DNA from 3 places in the Streptomyces sp. NBC_01390 genome. Region 1 is predicted to be linked to each of the others. Evidence: riboswitches for the same ligand, from Rfam matches in the RefSeq annotation. Region 1 holds a riboswitch; each other region holds the start of a gene.
The links. Region 1 has a riboswitch for thiamine pyrophosphate ahead of thiC (phosphomethylpyrimidine synthase ThiC). Riboswitches for the same ligand answer to the same signal wherever they lie in the genome.
Positions count from the first base shown of each region.

Region 2: another riboswitch for thiamine pyrophosphate. It lies ahead of thiO (glycine oxidase ThiO); the one in region 1 lies ahead of thiC (phosphomethylpyrimidine synthase ThiC).
Region 3: another riboswitch for thiamine pyrophosphate. It lies ahead of OG241_RS40255 (thiamine ABC transporter substrate binding subunit); the one in region 1 lies ahead of thiC (phosphomethylpyrimidine synthase ThiC).

Region 1 covers NZ_CP109551.1:6,420,161-6,426,255, forward strand. The annotation lists gene OG241_RS28890 (IclR family transcriptional regulator C-terminal domain-containing protein) at 1-915, shown strand, start outside; gene OG241_RS28895 (SsgA family sporulation/cell division regulator) at 1,016-1,453, shown strand; gene OG241_RS28900 (YibE/F family protein) at 1,595-3,184, opposite strand; TPP riboswitch at 3,601-3,787, shown strand; gene thiC (phosphomethylpyrimidine synthase ThiC) at 3,780-5,600, shown strand; gene OG241_RS28910 (hypothetical protein) at 5,697-6,095, shown strand, end outside.
Region 2 covers NZ_CP109551.1:3,277,502-3,283,596, forward strand. The annotation lists gene metF (methylenetetrahydrofolate reductase [NAD(P)H]) at 1-341, opposite strand, end outside; gene thiE (thiamine phosphate synthase) at 470-1,156, opposite strand; gene OG241_RS14625 (Rv2175c family DNA-binding protein) at 1,263-1,634, opposite strand; gene OG241_RS14630 (NAD(P)/FAD-dependent oxidoreductase) at 1,731-2,969, opposite strand; gene OG241_RS14635 (hypothetical protein) at 3,023-3,394, opposite strand; TPP riboswitch at 3,446-3,558, shown strand; gene thiO (glycine oxidase ThiO) at 3,556-4,719, shown strand; gene thiS (sulfur carrier protein ThiS) at 4,716-4,916, shown strand; gene OG241_RS14650 (thiazole synthase) at 4,920-5,714, shown strand; gene pknB (Stk1 family PASTA domain-containing Ser/Thr kinase) at 5,926-6,095, shown strand, end outside.
Region 3 covers NZ_CP109551.1:8,946,177-8,952,271, reverse strand. The annotation lists gene OG241_RS40260 (ABC transporter permease) at 1-1,619, opposite strand, end outside; gene OG241_RS40255 (thiamine ABC transporter substrate binding subunit) at 1,595-2,677, opposite strand; TPP riboswitch at 2,759-2,864, opposite strand; gene rlmN (23S rRNA (adenine(2503)-C(2))-methyltransferase RlmN) at 2,890-3,996, opposite strand; gene OG241_RS40245 (hypothetical protein) at 4,113-4,784, opposite strand; gene OG241_RS40240 (phosphatidate cytidylyltransferase) at 4,911-6,038, opposite strand; gene frr (ribosome recycling factor) at 6,038-6,095, opposite strand, start outside.

The DNA of each region.
Region 1 (6,095 bases):
CCCGCGGAACCACAGGCTCCACCCGTACAACGCCGGCCCGAGCAGCGGACCCCACCACCCTCCCCGGGAGCTCGTGTCCGGCCGGCCGAGAGACCCCTGTCGACCCCAGGAACCGCGCTCGTCCCGGCGTCCGTCCCCGCGCTCGTGCCGCCTGCCGAACCGCACTCCACGGCGACCCTCATCGGTTCCGTCCAGCGGGCGATGCGGCTGCTGGAGTCCGTCGCGGCGCACGAACACGGCGCTCCGGCCAAACAACTGGCCCGCGAGACCGGCCTCGCCCTTCCGACCGCCTACCACCTGCTGCGGACACTCGTCTTCGAAGGCTATCTGCGGCGAGAGAAAGGGCTGTTCTTCCTCGGCGAGTCGGCCGAGCGGCTGGGCAGCAGCGGTGCGAGGCAGAAACGTCGCAGCGCGGTCGTGGACGCCCTCGCGCACTGGCGCGACATCATCGGCGTACCCGTGTACTACGCCGTGTACCGCGACGGCGACATCGAGGTCGTGTGCGTCTCCGACACCCCCGCGAACCCGGCGGTCGAGGAGTGGGCCGACTTCCGTGAGACCGGGCACGCGCACGCCGTCGGACAGTGCCTGCTGTCGCAGTTGGACGAGCAGGACCGCCGGGACCATCTCGACCGCCACCCCGTACAGGCGGTCACCCCCTACACGGTGCGCGACAGCCACACCCTGTTGCGCCGCCTCGACCGGATGCGGCGGATGGAACTCGTCGTGGAGCGGCAGGAGTACGCGCTGGGGACGGTCTGTGCGGCGATTCCGATCACCATCGGGGCGACGGCAGCAACTTTGGCCATTTCTCTTCCTTCCCATCAGGCTGATCGACTGCTAGACGCGGCACAGCAGTTGCAGACAGAGGTCGGAAGACTGGTCGGGTCGTTCGCGATCTCTATCAGTATCTGAAAACTCACTCCTTGTGATTCACCGTGTACTTTCAGCAAGATTCGAGCAGTATCAGAGCGATGATTCCAGGCCAGTCCACGGCAACTGACGGGGTTAGGCGATGCGCGAGTCGGTGCAGGCAGAAGTCATGATGAGCTTTCTTGTCTCGGAGGAGCTCTCCTTCCGCATTCCGGTGGAGCTGCGCTACGAGACCTGTGATCCCTACGCCGTCCGGCTGACGTTCCATTTGCCTGGCGACGCTCCTGTGACCTGGGCCTTCGGGCGTGAGCTGCTGATCGACGGCGTGGGGCGGCCATGCGGGGACGGAGATGTGCGGATCGCGCCCGCCGACACCGACGTCCTCGGCGAGGTGCTGATCCGGCTTCAGGTCGGCGGCGACCAGGCGCTGTTCCGCTCCGGGGCGGCGCCGCTGGTGGCCTTCCTCGACCGCACGGACAAGCTCGTGCCACTGGGGCAGGAGCGTTCCCTCGCCGACTTCGACGCCCACCTCGACGAGGCGCTGGACCGCATTCTGGCGGAGGAGCAGAGCGCGGGCTGAGCGGGTTCGCGGCGGGGCACGGCGGTGCTGTAACGCTTCTCCAGACGCGAGGAGAAGCTTGCAGTGGCGTCTCTTCGGGCACGGTCGTACTTCGGCGTTCGGCGCGGACCTCCCCCCAAAAAAAAGGGGGCTAGACGTCCGTCAGTGCTTGCGGCGACGGCCCTTCCCCGCGCGGGCCGCGACCGCCTGGGGCGCCGCGCCCGCTGTCGCGGCCCCTGTTCCCGGTCCGGCCACTGTTGTCGCTCCCGCAGTCAGCGGTGCCGTGCCCGGGCGGTCGGCGGAGACCATCAGGGCCGCCAGGAGCGTGGTCACCGGCACGGACGCGACCAGGCCGATCGAGCCCACCAGGGTCCGCACGATCTCCTCCGCGACGAGTTCGCTGTTGGCGACGGCCCCCACGCTGCTCTGCGCGATCGAGAAGAGCAGCAGCAGCGGCAGCGCGGCGCCCGCGTAGGCGAGGACGAGAGTGTTGACGACGGACGCGATGTGGTCGCGGCCGATACGGATGCCGGCGCGGTACAGCCCACGCCATCCCATCGTCGGGTTTGCCTCGTGGAGTTCCCAGACCGCCGATGTCTGCGTCACCGTCACATCGTCGAGGACACCCAGCGAACCGATGATGACGCCCGCGAGCAGCAGGCCGCTCATGTCGATGGACGGATACAGGCCATGGATCAGGCCGGTGTTGTCGTCAGTGTTGCCGGTCAGCGCGGCCCAGCCGATGAACAGCGAGCCGAGGACGCCGATCAGCACCAGCGAGAAGAGAGTGCCGAGCACCGCCACGGACGTACGGGCCGAGAGGCCGTGACACATGTAGAGCGCGATCAGCATGATGGCGCTGGCGCCGATCACCGCCACGAGCAGCGGATTCGAGCCCTGGAGGATCGCCGGCAGGATGAAGAAGGTCAGGACCATGAAGCTGACGGCCAGGGCGACCAGAGCCATCACCCCGCGCAGGCGTCCGACGATCACGACGGCGAGCGCGAAGATGCCGGCCAGCAGTGCCATGGGGAACCTGCGGTTCACATCGGCGACCGAGTACTGCAGGTCCTTCGGCGCCGAGGGCTCGTATGCGACCACGACCTTCTCGTCCTGGTGCAACTGCCGTGACTGGTCCGGCTGCACGATCTCCGTGAACGTACGGCCCTTGTCGTCACCGGTGTCGACCCGGATCGTCGCCCTCTTGCAGTCGCCGGTCGCCTGTTGCTGTGCCGAGGAGCCCTCGGCGGTGGACGTGTCGCCGGTCGGGGTCTCCCCCGAGGCGTTGACGGACTTGCAGTCCACCGAGACGACCTTGGTGACCGTGGCTTCCTGGGTCTGCCGATCGAAACCGACGCCCGTGCGCTGGTGCGCCGGGGCGCCCCCGGGCCACAGCACCACGAGCCCGACCACGACCGCCGCGGCGAAGGGGATCAGAATCGCCCCGATGATCTTTCGCAGGTGGACGGAGACAGGGGCGGCCGGCCCATGGCTGTGACTGTGGCCGTGCGATTGACCGCCGTTGTCATCGGGACCGTGGGCGTCACCCGGCCCGTCCCCATGTTCCCCACCACCAGGTCCGGGGCCGTGCCCACCGCCAGAACCTCCGCCGGGTCCGCCACCGTGCCCGTCGCCGGGTCCGTTCCCATGCCCATGATGCCCATGGTCGGTGTGCTGACCCGGCCCGGCTCCGTGTTCGTGCTCGCGCCCGTCACCTGCTCCGGGGCCAGGACCCCGTCTGGCGCCGGACACGGGAAGCGGGCCGAACTGGCCGGTCCCGGGCCCCTCGGCGCCGAACCCGTGGTCCGGGTCACCCGGTCCAGGACGGCCGACTCGGCCCGGGCCCGCTCCGGGCCCGTAGCCGCGATCGATCCTGCGACCGGGCCCGTACCCGGGACCCTGATTCCCTCCGGTCGCTCCGCCTGTTCCTGCTCCGGGCCCTGACACGCCACCGAGGCCGCCGGGGCCGTTGCCGGATCGCAGCCCGCGCTCCTGGCCGGGGCCGCCATTGCCACTGCCGGGTCCGGAGCCGTGCCCGGCACCGCTTCCGCGCGCCGGCTCGGAGGGCGGGTACGGGGGTCCTTGGGTCGTGGTCACCGCCCGATCATCGCAAGAACGGCAGGGGCCCTCTGTTCACCTCGCCCAAATTGACGCTAGCGTGGAGGCACCTTTGCACACGCGGGAGCTCGGAGCACCGGGCTGAGAGGGCGCTGACCTCCGTCTTAGCGATGTTTCACGTGGAACACGTGGAACGAGTGATGTTTCACATGAAACATCGGCAGACGGAATCCGCTGCGTCGACCGCTGAACCTGTTACCGGGTAATGCCGGCGTAGGGAGTAGGTCTCATGACCATCAAGGACACACGCACGCCTGCCTCCGACCAGGACGACCAGCCCACTCAGGGCGAACAGTCCCAGGGGGTCGGGAAGTCCGTCGGCTGGCACAAGGGGTATGTCGGTGGCTCGCGCCCCGACCTGCGGGTGCCGGTCCGTCAGGTGCACCTCACCAACGGGAAGTCGGTCACCCTGTACGACACGTCGGGCCCGTACACCGATCCGCAGGTCGACACGGATGTCCGCAGGGGGCTGGCGCCTCTGCGCGACAACTGGATCATCGCCCGAGGCGACACCGAGGAGTACGCGGGCCGCCCCGTCCGCCCGGAGGACGACGGGATCAAGCACACCTCGCCGCGCGGCGGCCTCCGAAACCTCGACGCGGTGTTCCCGGGAAGGCCCCGGCAGCCGCGCCGGAGCCGGAGTGGACAGGCGGTGACGCAACTCGCGTACGCCCGCCGCGGCGAGGTCACGCCCGAGATGGAGTTCGTGGCGCTCCGGGAGAACCTCGATCCCGAGGTGGTCCGCGAGGAGATCGCGGCCGGACGTGCGGTACTGCCCGCGAACGTCAACCACCCGGAGATCGAGCCGATGATCATCGGCAAGCGGTTCCTGGTGAAGGTCAACGCCAACATCGGCAACTCCGCCGTCACTTCCTCCATCGAGGAAGAGGTCGAGAAGATGACCTGGGCGACGCGCTGGGGCGCCGACACGGTCATGGACCTGTCCACCGGCCGCAACATCCACACCACCCGCGAATGGGTGCTGCGCAACTCCCCCGTTCCCATCGGCACGGTGCCGCTGTACCAGGCGTTGGAGAAGGTGGACGGCAGGGCCGAGGAACTGACCTGGGAGATCTACAAGGACACGGTCGTCGAACAGGCCGAGCAGGGCGTGGACTACATGACGGTGCACGCGGGCGTCCGCCTGGCGTACGTACCGCTCACCGCGAACCGCAAGACCGGCATCGTCTCGCGCGGTGGATCGATCATGGCGGCCTGGTGCCTGGCGCACCACAAGGAGTCGTTCCTGTACGAGAACTTCGAAGAACTGTGCGAGATCCTCGCCGCGTACGACGTCACGTACTCGCTCGGCGACGGCCTGCGCCCCGGATCGATCGCGGACGCCAACGACGAGGCGCAGTTCGCGGAGTTGCGGACGCTCGGGGAACTCAACACGATCGCGAAGCGTTTCCATGTACAGACGATGATCGAAGGCCCGGGCCACGTCCCGATGCACAAGATCAAGGAGAACATCGACCTTCAGCAGGAGATCTGTGATGAAGCTCCGTTCTATACGCTCGGCCCGCTGACGACTGACGTCGCGCCGGCGTACGACCACATCACTTCCGGCATCGGTGCCGCGATGATCGCCTGGTGGGGCACGGCCATGCTCTGCTATGTCACACCCAAGGAGCACTTGGGTCTGCCGAACCGTGACGACGTCAAGACCGGCGTCATCACCTACAAGATCGCCGCCCATGCAGCCGACCTCGCCAAGGGGCACCCAGGTGCGCAGGATTGGGATGACGCACTCTCCGACGCCCGCTTCGAGTTCCGGTGGGAGGACCAGTTCAACCTGGCCCTCGACCCGGACACAGCACGGGAGTTCCACGACGAGACCCTGCCGGCCGAGCCCGCCAAGACGGCCCACTTCTGCTCCATGTGCGGGCCGAAGTTCTGCTCGATGAAGATCAGCCAGAGCATCACAGAGCGGTTCGGCGGTACGGCGGCTGCGGATGCGACGGCGGAGGAGGTCGCTGAGGGGATGCTCCAGAAGTCGAAGGAGTTCGCGGCCAGCGGCAACCGGGTGTACCTGCCGCTCGCGGAGTGAGAAACGAGTGGAGGAGTATCGGAAGGTTCCCGTGCGAGCGGTAACGGAAGGGACAAGAACCCCCGTTCCTTGATCGTTCTGTCTACCCTCCGTGCCATGGGCGGAATCGACCTGGCCAACGGGGTAGCGGGAGCCGCAATCGGCATGGTGTTCGCAACGCTGTTCCAACAGCCGTTGCAGGACGCCTGGTTCCGGCTGCGAAGGCGATCGGTCAGTGCGGTGCGCGGGCTGCGGCAACGGGAGGAGAGCGGCACGGCCTGGCAGACGTTCTCACTCGGGCCGCTGCACACCTCCGCGCTGATCGTCGAAGGGGACGGTGACGTGGCGATCGCCCCCGAAGACGTGCATGTGCATGTCCTCGACCAGGAGGTCGCTCTCCCCGAGGAGATGGCCGGCTGGCGGGACGAGATCGAGGCGGAGAACGAGCGGCTGCGGGCGGAGGGGCGGACACCCGTGTGGAACGGCCCCCGCTACGCGGTCGAGTCGTTCGACATC
Region 2 (6,095 bases), 3.1 Mb from region 1:
CGGATGCCCGCGTCGGCGTACTGGCCGATGATGTTGCGCAGTTCGGCGATGGAGTGGTTGACCGCGGTGAGGTGGGCGACCGGGGTGAGCGTCGTGTCGGAGACGATCTGCTGGGTCTCCTTGACCGTGCCCGCGCGGGTCGACCCGCCGGCGCCGTACGTCACGGACACGAAGTCCGGCGCTACCGCCTCGACCCTCCTGAGCGCGTTCCACAGGTTCCGCTCGCCCTTGGGGGTCTTCGGCGCCGAGAACTCGAAGGAGTACGTGGTTTTGCCGGTCGCGAGCATGTCACGCACAGTGCGTGCGTGGTCGGTTCGGGTGGACGCGGTTCCGAGGGCCATACCCGCAGGTTAGTCAGGGGGTGGCGGTCTCCCAACCGGACGGCGGAAATTTGCCCCGGAATGTCGACTTGTTGTCCACCCCTCGGACAGCCGGGCCTCGCCGTCCTCAGCGGCCTCCCGCCGTCCGGCTACCGGGATCGCAGCCGCTTGGCGAACTCCGCCGCCGCCGCGCCCGGGTCGTCGGCCTCGGTTATCGCCCGTACGACGACGACCCGGCGGGCGCCCGCGGTCAGCACCTCGTCCAGGTTGCCCAGGTCGATGCCGCCGATGGCGAACCAAGGGCGCTCGGTGGTGAGCTCTGCCGTGTACCGGACCAGGTCGAGGCCGGGCGCGTGGCGGCCCGGCTTGGTGGGGGTCGGCCAGCAGGGGCCCGTGCAGAAGTAGTCGACGCCCTCCTGGGCGGCGGCTGCGGCCGCCTCGGACTCGGCGTGGGTGGAACGGCCGATGAGCACGTCGGGGCCGAGGATCGCGCGGGCCGCCGGGACGGGCAGGTCGCCCTGGCCGAGGTGCAGGACGTCCGCGAGGGCCGCGTGGGCGACGTCCGCGCGGTCGTTGACCGCGAGGAGTCTGCCGTGCCGGGCGCAGGCGTCGGCGAAGACCTGGAGGTGGTCCAGTTCCTCGGCCGCCTCCATGCCCTTGTCGCGCAGCTGCACGATGTCGACACCGCCGGCCAGGACCGTGTCGAGGAACTCGGCGAGGTCGCCCTGCCGTCTGCGGGCGTCCGTGCAGAGGTACACCCGGGCGTCGGCGAGCCGGGCGGGGGCGGTGCGGGTGTCGGCGGTCGCCCCGGGCACGGTGTCGGTCGTCTCGGGCATACGTGTGTCCCCCCGTGGGCGCGCCCCTGGGGTGTTCTCCCGGGCGCGCCCCTGCGTGGTGTGGCGGTGTGCGGATCGCGGTCCGCACACCGAACGGCTGGTCGGCTCAGACGGCGAGCGCCTGGGCGCGGCGCTTCACCTCCGTGCCGCGATTCTCACTGAGGGCCTGCGCGGGGGTGCCGGGCAGGCTCGGGTCGGGAGTGAAGAGCCACTCCAGCATCTCCTCGTCGGAGAAGCCGTCGTCCCGCAGGAGCGTCAGGGTGCCGGTGAGGCCCTTGACGACCTTCTGCTCGACCCCGTCGATAAATGCGGCGGGCACGTGCAGCGCACGGTTCTCGCCACGGCGTACGGCGATCACTTGGCCCTCCTTGACCAGCTGCCGGACGCGCGTCACCTCGATATCGAGGATTTCCGCGATGTCGGGCAGCGTGAGCCAGGCAGGGACGAGAGCATCGGTCTTTGCGTCAATCTCGGTCACGGGACAAGCCTGCCATCCCGCACTGACAGTCGGAAGCCGGGCCCCTGCGACCTGGGCCGTTACGGTGGCGTCGAGGCCGCGTCGAGCCCGGTCGGACTAGGCCGTGGCCGCCTTCAGCGGCCTGGACGGGTCGGTCAGCGCCTCGGCGTCCATCAGAGAGCCCGCCTCGACCAGTCGGCGCCCCTGGGCCAGGTCGCGGGGGCGGCCCACGGCCAGCAGGGCGACCAGGCGGCCCTCCCGCAGCCAGCAGACCGTCCAGGCGGGGCCGGACGGGTCACCGCGCCACAGGGTGGTGTCGGCGGACTGGTGGTGGCCGACGTACTGGACGAAACGGCCGAACTGCTCCGACCAGAAGTACGGGACCGGATCGTAGGCCGCCGGGGACTCCCCGATGATGTTCGCGGCGACCGTTCGGGGTCCCTGGAGGGCGTTGTCCCAGTGGTGGACCAGAAGGCGCCGGCCGTACCTTCCCGAAGGGAAGGAGGCGCAGTCGCCGACCGCGTAGACGTCCGCCGCGGAGGTGCGCAGGTGGTCGTCGGCGACGACCTCCCGGTGGTCGCCCAGGGCGATTCCCGAGCCCACGAGCCAGCCGGTGGCCGGGCGGGCGCCGATGCCGACGACGACGGCGCCCGCGGGCAGCCGTGAGCCGTCGTCGAGCACCACCGCGCCGGGCTCGACGCGTGCCACGCGCGCGTGGGTGCGCAACGAGGCGCCGCTGTCGGCGTACCAGGCGGCCATCGGCGCGGCCACCTCGGCGGGCAGGGCGCCCGCGAGCGGCCGGTCGGCGGCCTCGACGACGGTGACGGCGCAGCCTGCCTCGCGCGCGGCGGTGGCGAACTCGGCACCCATCCAGCCGGCCCCGACGACCACGATGTCGTGCTGGCGTGCGAGGACGGGCCGCAGCCGCTCGGCGTCGTCGAGGGTGCGCAGCAGATGCACACCGGGGACGCCCTCGGTGCCCGGCAGCCGGATCGGTTCGGCGCCGGTCGCGAGCACCAGGACGTCGTACGGGACCGGTCCCTCCGCGGTGTCCAGCTCGTGTTCGCCGGCGCGGACGCCCAGCACCTCGCGCCCGAGCAGCAGTTCGATGTCGAGGGCCTCGAAGTCGACGTCGAAGGCGGAGCCCTCCGCCTTGCCGAGCAGGACGGCCTTGGACAACGGCGGCCGGTCGTACGGTTGATGGGGTTCGGCGCCGAGGAGTGTGACGGTGCCGGTGAACCCCTGCTCCCGCAGCGCGACCGCGGTCTGCACCCCGGCCATGCCCGCGCCCACGACGACCACACGTCGCGGCCGCGACCCGCCTTCTGCGCCCTGTGCCTGCGTCTGCTCACTCACTCGATCACCATAGACAACTGACAAATTGTCAGTCAGTGGGCGCGGTAAGTGACCTACTGCACACCCGCGCGCTCGACTCGTTCAACCTGTTCGACCTGCTCCGCCACGCTCGTCCCGCTGCCCGCCTGTGACTCCCACTCCCAGGTCTCCGCCAACCGCACCCGCCCGTCAGGCAGTTCGGTCACCTCGGAGACACAGTGGCCGGAGGAGGTCGTCCCGTCGTGCTTCAGCTGCACGTACCGGAAGTCGAGACGGTCACCTTCCCGCGTACCCACGAGACGGCCGCGTACGACATCTCCGCCCGTGTACTCGGCCCAGATCTCGCCGTCCCGCTCGTGGTAGGTGAACCGGGTGCGCGTACCCACCTGGCCTGGCGCCTGGTCCGTGACCGGGGCGAGGACGAGGCCGTCGAGCGAGCGGGGCATGGGCGGAGGCTCCCTTACACGTGAGTTGGTCTGCGGGCTAGGGTGGCCAGCGTAAGCACTCGCGGGAGCCCGGACGCACCGGGCTGAGAGGGAGGCTGGGCGGCCTCCGACCGTACGAACCTGATCCGGGTCATGCCGGCGAAGGGAGGGGCTGGACGCCCATGTCGCGTACGCACACCTCGGACGTCGTTGTCGTCGGAGGCGGGATCATCGGGCTGGTGACGGCCTGGCGGGCCGCTCAGCGCGGGCTCGCCACGACCGTCGTGGATCCCGTGCCCGGCGGTGGGGCCGCACAGGTGGCGGCCGGCATGCTGGCCGCCGTCACGGAGCTGCACCACGGCGAGCAGACCCTGCTGGGGCTCAACCTGGAGTCGGCCCGCCGCTATCCGGACTTCGTGGCCGAGCTCACCGAGCTGACCGGCCACGACCTCGGCTACCGCCGCTGCGGCACACTCGCCGTCGCGCTCGACGCCGACGACCGCGCCGAACTGCGCGAACTGCACGCGCTGCAGCAGCGGTCGGGTCTGGAGTCGGAGTGGCTCTCCGGGCGCGAATGCCGGCGCCTGGAGCCGATGCTCGCGCCGGGCGTGCGCGGGGGGCTCCGGGTGGACGGCGACCACCAGATCGACCCGCGACGGCTGGCCGGGGCGCTGGTGGACGCCTGTGAGCGGACCGGCGTGGTGCTGCGCCGGACGTGGGCCGAACGGCTCGACGTACGGCGGGGACGAGCCGCCGCGGTCACCGACTCCGCCGGCGACGAACTGGCCGCCGGATCGATCGTGCTGGCCGGGGGCAGCCTCAGCGGACGCCTCGCAGGGGTCCCGGAGGCCGTTCTGCCGCCCGTACGGCCCGTGAAGGGGCAGGTCCTGCGGGTGACCGTGCCGAAGCGGTACGCGCCGTTCCTGAGCCGGACCGTCCGGGCCGTGGTGCGGGGGAGCCAGGTCTATCTGGTGCCGCGCGAGAACGGGGAGCTGGTCGTCGGGGCGACGAGCGAGGAGCTGGGCTGGGACACGACCGTCACGGCGGGCGGCGTGTACGAACTGCTGCGCGACGCCCATGAACTCGTCCCCGGGATCACCGAGCTGCCGTTGACGGAGACGCGGGCCGGACTGCGCCCCTGCTCCCCGGACAACGCGCCGCTGCTCGGCCCGACCGCACTGGAGGGGCTTCTGCTGGCCACGGGCCACTACCGGAACGGGGTGCTGCTGACGCCGGTCACGGGAGACGCGATGGCCACCGTCCTGGCCACCGGTGAACTGCCCGCCGAGGCCCGGGCCTTCACGCCCCGCCGGTTCGACACCGTACGCATGGAGCAGCTCGTATGAACATCCTGGTGAACGGCGTACGGCGCGAGGTCTCCGCGGACACCGCGCTCGACGCTCTGGTGCGGACCCTCACCCCGGCGCCCTCCGGGGTGGCCGCCGCGCTCAACGAAACCGTCGTCCCGCGCGCGCGGTGGTCGGCGACCACCCTCTCCGAGGGAGACCGCGTCGAAGTCCTCACCGCCGTCCAGGGAGGCTGAGCCATGGCCGACGATCCCTTTGTCCTCGGTGGTACGACCTTCGCGTCCCGGCTGATCATGGGTACGGGGGGTGCGCCCAGCCTCGACGTGCTGGAGCGGGCGCTGGTGGCCTCCGGCACGGAGCTGACGACGGTCGCGATGCGGCGCGTCGACCCGTCGGTGCACGGGTCGGTGCTGTCGGTGCTGGAGCGCCTCGGCATCCAGGTACTGCCCAACACCGCGGGATGCTTCACCGCCGGAGAGGCCGTGCTGACGGCTCGGCTGGCCCGGGAGGCACTCGGTACGGACGTGGTGAAACTGGAGGTCATCGCCGACGAGCGGACGCTGCTGCCGGATCCGGTCGAGCTGCTGGACGCGGCGGAGGTGCTGGTGGAGGACGGGTTCACGGTGTTGCCGTACACGAACGACGACCCGGTACTGGCGCGGAAGCTGGAGGACGTGGGGTGCGCGGCGGTCATGCCGCTGGGGTCGCCGATCGGGTCGGGGCTGGGGATTCGCAACCCGCACAACTTCCAGCTGATCGTGGAGCACGCGCGTGTGCCGGTGATTCTGGACGCGGGGGCGGGGACGGCGTCGGATGTGGCGTTGGCGATGGAGTTGGGGTGTGCGGGGGTGATGCTGGCGTCGGCCGTAACGCGGGCGCAGGAGCCTGTGCTGATGGCGGAGGGGATGCGGTACGGGGTTTCGGCGGGGCGGTTGGCATACCGGGCGGGTCGGATACCTCGGCGGCACTTTGCTGAGGCGTCGTCGCCTGTTGCCGGGCTGGCCGCGTTGGATCCGGAGCGGCCTGCTTTCTAGGTGCCCTCTGCTTTCACTGCCCTTTGATCTCCCACCCGCGCACCGCCCGTTTCCAGCCCGTTTACAGGTGGAGCTCTCCTGTGGGGGCTTGGCGTCGTCGGCGGCCTTCCGCTGGGATCTGCGTCACAGGTTCGCCTCAGTCCCGCTGCTTTCCTGTGCATTCCTGGCTGAAACTGCGGCCTTGTCAGCGGCGGCTCGTACACTCACCTGCGTGGATACGACCCTTCAGGACCCTCTCGTCGGGCAGGTGCTCGACGGCCGCTATCGCGTCGACGCGCGGATCGCGGTCGGTGGGATGGCCACGGTCTACCGGGCCGTGGACACCCGCCTCGACCGTGTGCTCGCCCTCAAGGTGATGCATCCGACGCTCGCCGCCGACGT
Region 3 (6,095 bases), 2.5 Mb from region 1:
ATCGTCGAAAGGGCCATCGCCTGGCCGTAGTTGAGGTCCCCGGGCCGGCCCAGCAGACGGGCCACGGCGACCGGCAGGGTCGGGTTGTCGGGCCGGGCGATGAACACGGTCGCCCCGAACTCGCCCAGCGACACGGCGAACGCGAACCCGGCCGCGACCAGCAACGCCCGCCGCACGATGGGCAGATCAACCTCGCGCCAGACCCGCCAGGGAGAGGCCCCGAGCACGGCCGCCGCCTCCCTGAGCCGCCCGTCCACGGCACGCAGCACCGGCAGCATGGTCCGCACGACGAACGGCACCCCGACCAGCGCCTGCGCGAGCGGTACGAGGATCCAGCTGCTCCGCAGATCGAGCGGCGGCTCGTCGAGCGCGATGAGGAACCCGAACCCGACGGTCACCGCCGACACCCCGAGCGGCAGCATCAACAGCGCGTCGAACCCTCGTACGAGCCGCCCGGCATCGCGCCGGGTGAGCGCCACGGCGGCCAGCGACCCGACGACGACGGCGATACCGGTGGCGGCGAGGGCGTACTGGAGCGAGTTCCCGATGGCGGCGATCGGCGCCACCAGGAAGATGCCGGAGTCGTCGCGGGTGAGCGCCCGGTAGTAGCCGAGGCCCGAGCCGCCGGGCATGGCGAACGACCGCTGGACGAGTACGGCGAGCGGCAGCACCAGCAGGACGGCGATGCTCACGAGCACTCCGCCGAGCAGGGCCCACTGGCCCCGGCCGCGCGGCCGGCGTGCTGTCGTCTCCGGTGCCACGAGCCGCAGCGCGCTCTCCCGTCGCCGTACCGTCCGGGCGTGCACGGCGAGAACCGCGCCCACCGCGACGAACTGGACGATGGTCAGCACGGCGGCCGTGGCGAGGTCGAAGATCTCCGAGGTCTGGCGGTAGATCTCCACTTCGAGGGTGGCGAAGGTCGGTCCGCCGAGGATCTGCACCACTCCGAAGGAGGTGAAGGTGAAGAGGAAGACCATGAGCCCGGCGGCGGCGACGGCGGGCGCGAGGGCGGGCAGGGTGACCTGCCGCCAGGCGGCGAACCGCGAGGCGCCGAGAACCCGCGCGGCCTCCTCCTGGCGCGGGTCGAGCTGCGCCCAGAGCCCGCCGACCGTCCGTACGACGACGGCGTAGTTGAAGAAGACATGCGCGAGCAGGATCGCCCACACGGTCGTGTCCAGCCGTACGCCCCACAGCTGGTCGAGCAGTCCGGCGCGCCCGACCAGCGCCAGGAAGGCAGTACCGACGACGACGGTCGGCAGCACGAACGGCACGGTCACCACGGCCCGCAGAATCTGCTTGCCCCTGAAATCGAAGCGCGCGAAGACGTACGCGCCGGGGAGCGCGACCAGCAGCGTGAGCGCGGTGGACGCGAACGCCTGCCAGACGGTGAACCACAGGACATGCCGGATCCCGGGGTCCCCCAGCACGTCCCCCACCTGCCCCAGCCGCCAGACCCCGTCGACGTGCAGGCCCCGCGCGACGATCGCGGCGACGGGATAGGCGAAGAAGAGCGCGAAGAAGACGACGGGCACCACCAGCAGGGCACCGCGCAGAGCGGCGCCCTGCCGGCGCACAGCCGCCGGGACCGCTGCCGCTACTTCAGTACGAGCGATGTCCACGACTTGACCCACTGGTCACGGTGTTCGGCGATCTTCGCGGGGTCCATCGTCTCGGGGTCCTTGGCCTGCGGCCCGAACTCGGTGAACTCGGCAGGCACCTTGGCGCCCCCACGCACCGGGTACACGAACATGTTGAGCGGCATGTCCTCCTGGAAGGCCTTGCCCACCAGGAAGTCGAGCAGCGCCTTGCCGCCCTTGCTGTTCCCGGCGTTGCTGAGCAGTCCTGCGTACTCGATCTGCCGGAAGCAGGTGCCGGTCGCGACGCCGGTCGGCGCGGTGGTCGGCTTCGGGTCGGCAAAGATCACCTCGGCGGGCGGCGAGGAGGCGTACGAGACGACGAGCGGCCGGTCCGCCTTGGCCTTCTTGCCGCCGGCCGACCCGGAGAACTCCTCGTTGTAGGCCTGCTCCCAGCCGTCGACGACCTTCACGCCGTTGGCCTTGAGCTTCGTCCAGTAGCCGGCCCAGCCGTCGTCGCCGTACCTCGCGGCGCTGCCGAGCAGAAAGCCGAGTCCGGGCGAGGAGGTGGAGGCGTTCTCCGTGACGAGGAGATCCTTGTAGGCGGGCTTGACCAGATCGTCGAAGGACTCGGGCGGCGTCAGCTTGTGCTCGCTGAACCAGGCCTTGTCGTAGTTGACGCAGATGTCGCCGGTGTCGATCGGCGTGACCCGGTGCTTGTCCGCGTCGGTCCGGTACGCGGGCAGGATCGCGTCGGCGTCCTTCACCTCGTACGACTGGAACAGCCCGTTGTCGAGCGCGCGGGAGAGCAGGGTGTTGTCGACGCCGAAGAAGACGTCGCCCTGCGGGTTGTCCTTGGTCAGGATCGCCTTGTTGACGGCCTGGCCGGCATCGCCGTCCTTGAGGACCTTGACGGTGTACCCGGACTGCTTCTCGAAGGCGGCGAGGACACCCTTCGAGACGGCCCACGAGTCATGGCTGACGAGGGTGACGGTCTTGGAGTCCGCCGCCGAACCGCTGCCGCCGTCCCCGGACCCGCACGCGGACAGCGTGACGAGCCCGAGCCCGACGGCAAGGGCCGTGACCTGCTTGGTGATGCTCACCGGATTTTTCCTCCTGGGATGACCAGGAAGAGACGCGGCCCTGCCCGGACCCCATGACGGGTTCCGGGCAGGGCGCAACAGCTTGAGTGATGACCGAACTTCCTACCCAGAATGACCTGGGCGAGGTTCAGAGGGTCTGCGGTCTGTCCCGCACTCTCAGCGCTGTGGCGCTCCCCTGTCGGAATATGAAGATATGTAGGTACGGCGTAAGACTACCGCTCGGTGGCCGCCAGCTGACCGCACGCCCCGTCGATCTCCTGCCCCCGCGTGTCCCGAACGGTGACGGGCACGCCGTGAGCGGCGATCGCCTCGACGAACGCCTTCTCGTCCTCGGGCCGCGAGGCGGTCCACTTGGACCCCGGAGTCGGGTTCAGCGGAATCAGGTTGACGTGCACGGGCTTGCCCCTGAGCAGCCGCCCGAGCCGGTCACCACGCCAGGCCTGGTCGTTGATGTCCCGGATCATCGCGTACTCGATGGACAGCCGACGCCCCGACTTCGCCGCGTACTCCCACCCGGCGTCGAGGACCTCCCGCACCTTCCACCGCGTGTTGACGGGCACGAGGGTGTCGCGCAGCTCGTCGTCGGGCGCGTGCAGGGAGATGGCGAGCCGGCACTTGAAGCCCTCGTCGGAGAACCGGTTGATGGCCGGTACCAGTCCGACGGTCGAGACGGTGATCCCACGCTGCGACAGCCCCATGCCGTCCGGCGCGGGGTCGGTCAGCGCGCGGATGGCGCCGACGACGCGCTTGTAGTTGGCGAGGGGCTCGCCCATGCCCATGAAGACGATGTTGGAGAGCCGCGCGGGGCCACCGGGGATCTCCCCGTCCCGAAGCGCACGCATCCCGTCCACGATCTGGTGCACGATCTCGGCGGTGGACAGGTTCCGGTCCAGCCCGGCCTGCCCGGTCGCGCAGAACGGGCAGTTCATCCCGCACCCGGCCTGCGAGCTGATGCACATGGTCACCCGGTCCGGGTACCGCATCAGCACCGACTCGACGAGCGTCCCGTCGAACATCCGCCACAGCGTCTTGCGGGTGGTGTCCTGGTCGGTCGACAGATGACGGACGACCGTCATCAGCTCCGGAAGCAACGCCTCCTGGAGCTTGCCGCGCGAGGCGGCCGGAATGTCCGTCCACTCGTCCGGGTCGTGCGCGAACCGCGCGAAGTAGTGCTGCGAGAGCTGCTTGGCACGAAACGGCTTCTCACCGATCGCGGCAACGGCCTCTTTACGCTCGAGGGGCGTGAGATCGGCAAGATGCCGCGGCGGCTTCTGAGCTCCGCGCGGGGCGATGAATGTGAGTTCTCCGGGCTTAGGCATGGCCATACCAGTGTCGCAGACATCCGGACACCCCCTCGCCGCCCTGTGGACAACCTCACGTACAAGCACAGAAGCCCAGGTCAGCGACCCTCTCCACGCTCTCGCCCGCTACGTTCTCACCGAGGCGCCGCAGCCATCACCCCCCGAAGCCGCGTCACCTCCCGCTCCAGCTCGCGGTAGTGGTCGCTGACCTTGCGCCGGGCCGTCGGGGTGACGCGGCCCCCGTCCAGTTCGGTCAGCCGGTGTCCCAGGGCGGCGAGGTCCGTCTGCCAGCTGTGCCAGCCGTCGGCGCCCTGGGCGACAGCCAGCTCGTCCTGGGCGGCCCGCAGGGCCTCGTGGGCCGCCTGACGCAGCGGGAGGAGGTCGGCGCGCAGTCGTTCGGTGCGCTCACGGAGATAGACGAGGGACTCGCCGACCCCGGCGCACGTCTCGCCCAGCTCGGTCATCGATCTGGTGTGCACCCCGAGCGCGCCCAGCCAGGGCACGGCCGCTTCGACACCGTCCTCCGCCGCCGCGACCGCCCCGGTACGGATCTCGTCGTAGTACCGGGAAACACCGTCCAGATCGGCGAAGACACTCACCGCCCCGGTCGTCTGCTCACGGATGGTGTCCGAGGGCAGCCCGTCGCCCTGATCGAGCAGCGCCTCGATCCGCGCCAGCTCACCCCGAACAGCTCTCCGCAGCTCCAGCAGAGCCTGGTGAGCCGCGTCGGCCGCCTCGACGGGGCCGGCGACAGCGGCCAGCCCCTCGGCCTGCCGCTGGCGTCTGGCCCGACTACGCCCCCACATGCACGCCACCCCTTCCGGACGGATCGACCGCACTGAAGTCGATCTTAGGTTCGAAAGGGGTGGTTTCGGGCTGACGTGTGTGCTTCACAGGAAATCCGGACCGTACTGGAACATTCCGGCCCGCCCTCAGCCCACGAAGGCGACGAACAGCAACCACACCACAGGAGCCGTGGGAAGCAGCGAGTCCAGCCGGTCCATGATGCCGCCGTGCCCGGGCAACAGCGTGCCCATGTCCTTGATGCCCAGGTCCCGCTTGATCATGGACTCGCCGAGGTCGCCGAGCGTGGCGCTCACCGCGACCGCGAGGCCCAGCAGCAGCCCCTGCCACCAGGTGCCGTCGTCGATGGCGTACTCCATCAGCAGCGCGCCCGCCACCATCGCGAACGTCACAGCGCCGAACAGGCCCTCGCGGGTCTTGCCGGGGCTGATGCGCGGAGCGAGCTTGTGCTTGCCGAAGCGCCAGCCGATCGCGTACGCACCGGTGTCGCTGACGACCGTGAGCAGCAGGAACGTCATGACGCGCTGCGCACCGTCGTCGGCGGTGAGCATCATCGCGACGAACGTCGCCAGGAACGGGACGTAGAAAGCCGCGAAGACGCCCGCCGTGACGTCCTTGAGGTAGCCCTCGGGAGGTTCCGTCATACGCCAGACCAGGACCGCGAGCGCGGTGAGCGCCATCGCGACCCACGCGCCCTCGGGACCCCGGACATAGCCGGCGACGACCATCGCGGCCCCGCCGAGCGCGAGCGGCACCAGGGGTGCCTTGATGCCCTTGCGCTCCTGGAGCCGGGACGTCAGTTCCCACAGGCCGACCACGACGGCGACCGCGATCACGCCGACGAAGGCGGCCTTGACGACGAACAGCGACGCGATGATCACCGCACCGAGCCCGACGCCGACACCTATGGCCGCACCGAGGTCCCGGCCCGCGCTCTTCTTCTGCGGGGCGGGGGCGGGCTGCTGGGCGTCGTCGGGCGTGGGCATGGAATCCGGCTTCTGCGGCACCGCCCCGTAGGGCTGTGCCTGCGGCATCTCGTCGCGGAACAAGGGGCCGCCCGGCCGAGCGGCCCCCCGGTCGTCATCCTGGTCTCCGCCATGTGCGGGTACGTCGGGCACGATGGGCATGGGGCGAGTCTGCTGCGCGGGCTGCGCATCGTACGCGGGACCCGCCGGGGCAGACCCCTGGACAGGCCCTCCGTCGGACGGCCCCCAGTACCCGGCGTGGGGCGGCGCCCCCCAGGAAGAGTCGTTCATCAGACTTCGAGAAGCTCCGCTTCCTTGTGCTTGAGAAGCTCGTCCACCTGCGCGACG